2 regions of the Anaerocolumna sp. AGMB13020 genome follow, and region 2 is predicted to be linked to the other one. Evidence: a T-box and tRNA genes for the amino acid it is inferred to sense, from the RefSeq annotation. Region 2 holds a T-box; the other holds one or more tRNA genes.
The links. The T-box of region 2 lies ahead of R2R35_RS23635 (alanine--tRNA ligase). A T-box ahead of a tRNA ligase gene usually reads a tRNA of that ligase, here a tRNA-Ala.

Region 1: it encodes a tRNA-Ala, which carries the amino acid that the T-box ahead of R2R35_RS23635 (alanine--tRNA ligase) is inferred to sense. The anticodon was not compared.

What each region holds. Positions count from the first base shown of each region.
Region 1 covers NZ_CP136910.1:5,468,886-5,473,181, forward strand. Annotated here, with positions in the region: gene R2R35_RS23050 (hypothetical protein) at 1-119, opposite strand, end outside; gene R2R35_RS23055 (MBL fold metallo-hydrolase) at 1,054-2,106, opposite strand; tRNA gene R2R35_RS23060 (tRNA-Ala) at 2,415-2,487, shown strand; gene R2R35_RS23065 (TetR/AcrR family transcriptional regulator) at 3,008-3,571, opposite strand; gene R2R35_RS23070 (FMN-dependent NADH-azoreductase) at 3,818-4,296, shown strand, end outside.
Region 2 covers NZ_CP136910.1:5,609,182-5,613,477, reverse strand. Annotated here, with positions in the region: gene R2R35_RS23635 (alanine--tRNA ligase) at 1-1,416, opposite strand, end outside; T-box leader at 1,481-1,742, opposite strand; gene R2R35_RS23630 (GGDEF domain-containing protein) at 1,784-2,716, opposite strand; gene R2R35_RS23625 (hypothetical protein) at 2,950-4,296, opposite strand, start outside.

The DNA of each region.
Region 1 (4,296 bases), 140 kb from region 2:
TCCATATTAAAAGGAAGAACGATACTTAATACAACATCATTATTCTGTATAGCAGTTTCTATTGGGTATACCCTGGGTAATGAAATAATTTCTTCCTTGTGCCTGGTATGATAATCCATAAGATACCTTATGTGCTTTTTTACATTCTATGGACTGGGACAAGATAATATGTGACTTTCTTTCAGAGGACTAATGTGATTATAGTTTTTTGTTTAAGAGATATGCTTCGTTGATTTTTTGTATAATTTCGGTGTTAAAATCATACGCAAATTCATATAGTTATTTAAACAAAAAAATACCCCCGGAGGGATGATCCGGGGGTATTTCAATCCGATTTGCTATTACTTCTTTTACTCTAGACAATTGCATTATATTACAAGTTAGGACAAAATAAAACAGTATTTTTGTCCTAGTATAAAATCAACAATCCTTTATCAGTGGTGATTATACTATAAGGTTTATGGTTTAATATACATTGAAAATAACACTAAAGTTTTGGAAATAGGATAATACAAATCTATTAATTACTGAAGAAGTTCTTCTAAATAATTCTTAAAGATAATATACAGAAGGTTTAGAAGCTGAGGCTATATATAAGTTTATAGGATTTAACGAATTTATTATGAGTAAGATTAAAAGAAATAAGTCCCGACTTGCCAATTATAGTATTAATTAAAACTATTAATTGGATAAAATGGTAACTATAACCAATGTAATTTTTGCTTTTAAATGTTAAAATAAGATTGCATTGTAGGAGATGCATATAAATACTAAGCCTGTATGGATTTATGTATAGGTTTAGTGAAGCTTTAATAACCCGGAGATAACCTCCGGGTTATCCATCAATGCAGCTTGTGCGTAATTTTAGAGCAATTAATGTTTAATATGAAGTAAATGATCTATAAAGAAATGCTATTTTTCTATTGCAAAGACGTACATGTATAATCAATTTTCCAGGAAGTTGATTATTACAGATAATCTCTGTTCTGCTGGATAAATATATGGGATATAGTGAAAAAGCCCGAAGGGATAACCCTTCGGGCATATATGGTACTAATTGGTATCGTTAGTATAAAAACTTAAAGATGTATCTTCAAGATATACAGAGGGAGCTTTAAGCCGTATTGCTATCGTACAGAAGTCCGATGCTGTATTGGTATAATAAACCATCCCGTATTTTCCTTTCGTAATCATACCAGGTAGTCTGTTGTATGATAAATCGGTAGTTGCAAGGGTATAGGAAGGATTTACAGCTGCTATAAATGATGGCTTCTGATAATCAGGGATACCATGATGCGGTGCCTTTAAGATACTGCAGGTACTTATTTGAGAATAACAATTATCTACAAGATCCTGTTGTGGAGTCCAGGAAATATCACCTGTAAATAACATGGCTTCTCCATTTTCATATGTCAATTTAAAGGTTAGAGAGTCATTGTTAAAATTAGCAGGTACATCAGCAGGATCCATACCGGGAACAATATAGGAATCCCATTTATTTAACCAAGTTACAGTAGTGTTACCATCTAATGTAAAGTTGGCGATGGGATTTGTCCTGGTAGGGAATATCCATAATCCATCCCCGGAACCAAACAGTTCATTTGCCTTTGTTGCAACAGCTACTGTATCATAGCTCGATAAGTTGAATTCTTCAGAACTACGATTTAAGTATCTTAAGATTCCATTAATAAACATAACATAATTTGTACGCCGTTGAGGTGTCAATGTATTTAATTGAGCAGAAGTGTATTTCCGACCATATATATGATCAATTGTGCCATTGTGGTTTTTGATATAATCAATTACATCTAAAAAGGAACCGACGTGATCAACATCATAATGAGTAATGACCAGAGCTTTTAAATTGGTTACATTACGTGATGATAACATGTTAATTACTTTTGTGCTATCGGTCGACAGGCCGGTATCAACAAGCATGAACTTACCGTTCTTACTAATTAAAAATGAATCAGCTTCACCAATCCGTGCAGCATCAACATATAATGTAGTTGTTACAGTTATTGGAAGACTGGCAGATACTGTGATAGGCGCAACAAATAAAGAGGTCACGATAAATAAGCAGATGAATATTTTGAATTTTTTCATATGTACCACCTTTCCTTAAAAAAGTTGACCAATTTGACTGTAAATTACATATTAAATACTTCTCCGGATCAATCTTTAATATATTACATAGTTTAACATTAATAACACTGGTGGTAAATGGGCAATTATGTCTAATTATGTAAGGATAGCATGAATTATCTTGAGTGCAATATTAGTTATTCATTCATAGATGGTTGCTGATAAATGAAATCTTAAAAAATAATTTTAAGCTGTTATAAAAGATGTGACTTAACGGTTAAAAAATATCTTGAAAAATGAATTAAATCATGGTATATTAATATTTGTCTGGGGCATTAGCGCAGTTGGGAGCGCACCACACTGGCAGTGTGGGGGTCAGGGGTTCAAGTCCCCTATGCTCCATCTTTAAAAGTCAGTAATATTAAGGGTTATAGAGTTTGAAGTTATGAAAAAGCACTCAGAGATGGGTGCTTTTTTCATGGCATGTGGTTTGTTTGGGCTTTATTCTAGCAAAATATAGAACGCAGGCGCTGGAACTACAACCGTTCGAATTGAAGTCTTGTGCATAAGACCCTTTGTTATCTGCACTTTATTTACAAGGCTGGTAGACTTATTAATATCTACAGAGCAATCACTAAAGTTTAAGTCATTCCAAGTTAAGGCTATCATTTCTCCTCTTCGCAGACCAGCGAATAAAGCTAAGCTAAAATAGACTTTGAGTTGAAGCGGAATTTCTCTTGTTTCTATATACTATGGGACGTGGTATTTTGTACCTGTATCGTCTATACTCCACTTAAACAATAAGCCGCAGGCATGAAAGCTTGTGGCTTAGATTATAACTTATAGGGACAGGACGCTTGATAAATCAAGGACAAAAAAGGCACATTTTCAGTTATGAAAATGTGCCTTTTTTGTCCTTGAACTAATGGCCAACCCCGTACATAACGTAAGGAATAGCCAATTTTATATATTCCTCTGGTGGCACACTGTTATTGTGTTGCCAATCAACCGAAGCCCCGAAAATTCCCCAGCTCAACATGACTGCAGCAATTCTTATAGATTCATCGCTGACAGTAGAGTTTTGCTTTAATAACATTTGGTAAAAAATATTTTCCAGTTCTTTTTGAATAAATTCTTCAATTGTTGTTTTAAAAGTCTCGAAGCCGCTTCGGCATTGTTTGGATAAAGTCGATTGGAAATTTGTGATAGACAGGAAAATATTAATGATCGATGTTGGGTTCAGTTCTTTATACTCAGCGATTTCGCTAAACACGTTGGTCATAAATTCTTCTTTCATTACTTTATCCAATAAATCATATTTATCAATGAAGTGATAATAAAAAGTGGCACGATTTACTGTAGCTTCTGCCGTAATATCATTGATGGTGATATCCTTAAATTCTTTTTTCTTTAAAACGTGAATAAATGCATCCATGATTAATTTACGTGTACGTATAATGCGTGGATCTATTTTTGTTTCAGCCATAAGAAAACCCCATTTCTATCATTTTTCTATACATCATTAACGCAATGTTGGATATACAACAATTTCTTAAAATTGTTGGTTGAACTATCTTTGAAATATAATATAATTCAACTATACAACATATGTAGTATAAACGAAAGCTGATAAAAAAACAAGAGATATATAACTGATTCGAAAGCGAACAAAAGACTCGGAAAAGAAAGCGACTTAATTTATCAAATATTACAATTATAGGAGGTCATTTTTATGGCAAATGTATTATTCGTCAAAGCTAACGACAGGTCCGCAGAACAAGCGGTCAGCGTCAAAATGTACAATACTTTTTTGAAAACGTATAAGGAGTTACATCCGGAGGATACCATCAGGGAGCTCGACCTTTTTAGCGCAGAGCTGCCATATTTCGGTGATACAGCCATCTCAGGACTTTTCAAAGCAGCAAAAGGATTGGAAGCCACTTCTGAAGAACGGCAGGCTGCGGACATTGTGAACCAATATTTGAACGAGTTTCTGGCCATGGATAAAGTCGTTTTCACATTCCCTTTATGGAACTTAACGGTTCCCGCCCCTCTCATCACTTATATCTCATATTTGTTGCAAGTAGGGAAAACGTTCAGATACACAGCAGAAGGCCTACCAGAGGGACTCGTTGGCGACAAAAAAGTTGCTCTTCTATGTGCACGCGGTGGAGACTTTTCAACGGAATTTGCAGCCCCGTTGGAGATGGG
Region 2 (4,296 bases):
TGTTACCTCACTTCCAAGAACCCTACGCAACGCGCCGTATAATAAATGAGTTGCCGTATGCAGTCTGGCAGTTACTTCGCTTTGTTCAGACAACCCTCCTTTGAATCTTCCTGCAGCTCCTTGTCTTGATTTTTCCTGGTGTTTCTGGAATTTCTCTTGAAAAGATTCCATATCAACCATAACCCCTTTTTCCTTGGCAAGTTCTGCTGTAAACTCTATGGGAAATCCAAAGGTATCATATAAACGAAATGCCAGCTCACCGCTTAATACTTTCTTATCTGCTAATTCCTCGAAATATTTTTCAGCCATCTTTAATCCAGAATCCAGGGTCTTATGAAAGATATCGTACTCTCTCTCAAGCTGTTCCAGGATAAACAATTTGTTTCGCTCCAGTTCTCCATAAACATCACCGTATTGGTCTATGATTATCTGTGCCAGGTCCTTCAGTATATTCCTTTCTACCTTCGCCTGTTTTAACAATCTTATAATCCTTCTTATAAGCCTTCTTACAATGTAACCTTGTTCTGTATTAGAGGGCTTTATTTTCCTTGGATCTCCTAATATAAAAGTTACGGCACGTATATGCTCACAGACAATTTTCAGATTTCGGTCGGATAACTCTCCTTTCTCCTGCTGCAGAATCTCATTTAATTTGGATATTACCGGTATAAAAAGCTCTGTCTCATAGACCTGACTGCAGCCATTAAGCACTGTGAGCACTCTTTCAAAACCCATACCTGTATCTACATTTTTCTGCTGTAATTCCTCATAAGTTCCATCTGCTTTCTTATTGTACTGCATAAACACATTATTCCAGATCTCCACATATTTTCCGCAGGAACAGCTGGGTCCGCAGGAAGAGGAGCAGGCAGGCACTCCCATATCATAAAAGATTTCCGTATCCGGTCCGCAAGGTCCCGTCTCACCAACCGGTCCCCACCAATTCTCTTCTCTGCCATAGTAGAATATCTGCTCTTTCCTAAGTCCTTTTCTGACCCAAATACTTGCAGCTTCCTGGTCTTTTGGCACCTGTTCATCCCCTTCATAAACGGTAACAGCCAGTCTGTCTGATGGTATATGAAGTATGTCAGTAAGAAAATCATAGCTCATAGAGATGGATTCCTCTTTCCTATAATCTCCAAGGGACCAGTTACCAAGCATCTCAAAAAATGTCAGATGAGTAGCATCTCCCACCTCGTCAATATCTCCGGTTCTCACACATTTCTGTACATTAACAAGCCTTTTACCCTCCGGGTGTTTTTCTCCTAAAAGGTAAGGTACCAAAGGATGCATTCCCGCTGTGGTAAATAACACGGTAGGATCGTTATCCGGCAAAAGTGAAGCTGACGCGATCTCCTTATGCCCCCTTTCCTCAAAAAATCTGACATACAGTCTTCGTAATTCACTTGCAGTCATAGCGTATCTCCTTTCTTTGATTTAATCCTTAAAAACAAAAAAAGCCCCAAGCTGATAAAAATCAGCTTAGGGCGAACTATTCAGTCCGTGTTACCACCTAAATTCAGGGTTATTCTGCACTCATCAGTACGGGATATGGAATAATCGTCATCCGATACTTTTTCCTTATAACGGTGGAATTCCGTTGAAGTCTACTGCGGATTAATCATAATCCCTTCGGTTCACAGCTCCGAGACTGCTTCTACCTCATGTCTGTAAGGATTCACACCAACCATCCTCTCTCTGAAACATAAATGAAATATACTATTTCTCTTCTCAGCCTTTTGTTTTTAAGTTGAAAGTATGTTACCATACTTCAGATAAACTGTCAAATAAAATTTACCGTATCATTAGGAACTCCATTGTCTGTTCTGATAACAACTTTATTTTTTCCATTTCGTTTTGCTTCATAAAGGCTTTCATCTGCTATACCTATAATTCTGTTATAGTCATAATCACCGCCATTTACAAGACAGACACCGAAACTACAGGTAAAATGCAGTTCCTTATCCTCGTAATAAAATTCCGCTTCTTCAACCTGCCTTCTGAATTCCTCCGTTATCTTAATCACCTGGTCTTCTGTTACATGATATAAAAGTATAATAAATTCATCCCCTCCATACCTTGCTATCCAGTCCGAAGAGGCTCTTATGGAATCCTTAAAGATAGAGGAAAGTTGTTTTAAGATGCTGTCACCGGCAGGATGTCCCTGGGTGTCATTTATCTGCTTAAATCTGTCCACATCTACGATTATAACCGCCAGCGAATCAGCATTAGCTTTTGCTCTTTCTAAATCAATAGGAAGTTGTTCCTCCAAAAATCTTCTGTTATAAATTTCGGTCACCTGATCTTCAATGATTTTTGAATTCAGATTTTTAATATACCCCGATAATTCCTGATACTCATCAGCTTTCTCATTAATAAACATTCCCTGATCCGTAACATCCTTTAGCATCTCTATAATATAATGATTGTTATTAAGCTCAACAGGATAAGTCTGTATAAGAAACAGCCTTTCCTCCTTCATCTCTAGCTTAAAAGCGTATTTATTCGTCTTTAACGTTCTCCTGGACAAACAGTTGGCACACTGTCTTCCCTTCTTCCAGAAATCATAACAGTGCCCTTCCACAAACTGATATTCAGCTTCTTCTTTCTGTTTCACATAAGATTTCTTATTAATAGGGTCTATTATCCTGATAAACGTATACATATCATGAAAAATCGATAGTCTTTCAATAATTTCATCAAGAATTTCCTTCATCAAACACCTCGGTCTCTTTCTTTCCCTCATGATAGAGCTGTCTGAATAGCAAAAACCAACCCTAATAACAGTTGTCATTAAGATTGGTTCTTCAGTCAAGCCAAGTTAAGCTCATTCTTACTTGTCCAACTACCATTACAATATTTATACTACATTATATTGCATAAAACAAGCCTAATCTTCTTAATTTACGCTATTTTCCAGGTTTTACAGAATTGGACATCGCATATCTTTTAATAAAGTTCCTCCAGAATTTTTGTTGATACCAAATCCATTTCTTTATAGGTTTCATCAAGTTGTGAATATTCCCCAAACAGCTTCTGAAACAACTCCTGAGTCACACGTTTTGCACCCTGTAATTCCAGAATGATGTTATTTTTTATGCGTTTATTGATAAATATCATGTCCACACCATAAATTCCAAAACCAATACCTGCTATTGCTATCAGCGGGTGCAGAAAATATGCGGCAACCAAATTAGCAGCACCTACTCCAAGGGCTACATAAGCATAAATATTTTTTATTTCTTTTAATCTTACTTCAATCTGATTCTCGTAATAAGTATTTATTTTTTCAAGTTCCGCTGCGCTTTCTGTAAAATCTACATCTGCTTTATAATCATTTAATTCAACTGGCAGAACTTTCTTATGCAGAGACCGGTAATAACTGAAATACTTATTTACTGCCTTCTCCTGTAGTCCTTTGATTAGCGTAAACATATTAAGACGCATCTGACCGTTTACCTTATCAAGAGAAAAGTCATAGATCCAGGAAATCAGACTGAGCATAAGATTGAACTCCTGCCTTGACTTTTTCTTTTTTTCATTAATGTCTGCTTTGGCCTTATCCACATCACCATTGTAACGGATGATTAATTCATTATACTCTATTTCATCATAGGTTTCCTGTTCACTGGGAATTGGTTTACGAAGCAATTCATCCATGAAATCACTAAGATATCTATTCTTTTCATCTATCGGCACATTCTTGATTCTATATATCATTTCCAGTATATGATAATTATTATGTGCCAGGTTGAGCATATCAAGTAATTGCTCATATTCTTTGCAGTATTTGCCAAGGCCAGGAAAGTCATAACTTTCAGACGTTTTTAACCGCAGCAGATTCTGTTGTATCCGTCCAATAATTTCCTCTTCTTTATAGCCTTCTCTTTCCGCATTCTTTAACATCATACGGTTGATGAAGTCCTTCACCTCTCCGGCTGTTTTTTCATCTACATTTAAGGTTAAGGTTTTACTGATCAGGGAAAATAGCATCAGAAAAGTACTTTCGTCACTTCCTGTCAGATCACACTGCTGATACAGCATAAACCATTTTGCAGCAGCTTCTTCTCGTCCCATTCTAATGTTAAATATCATATAAAAGATACTGCTGTTCTTCTTATCCAGACCTACAGCTCTCTCAATTGCCTTATCTGCCAACAGCTTATCATCATTGTTCCAGGCCATAATACTTAATAAAGCACAGGTCAACCAGTAATCCGGTGTTTTTAAATGCTGTTTTTCAATGGATTTATAGATAACCTCATCACTTACCATATTTAGATTTAAGTTATCCAT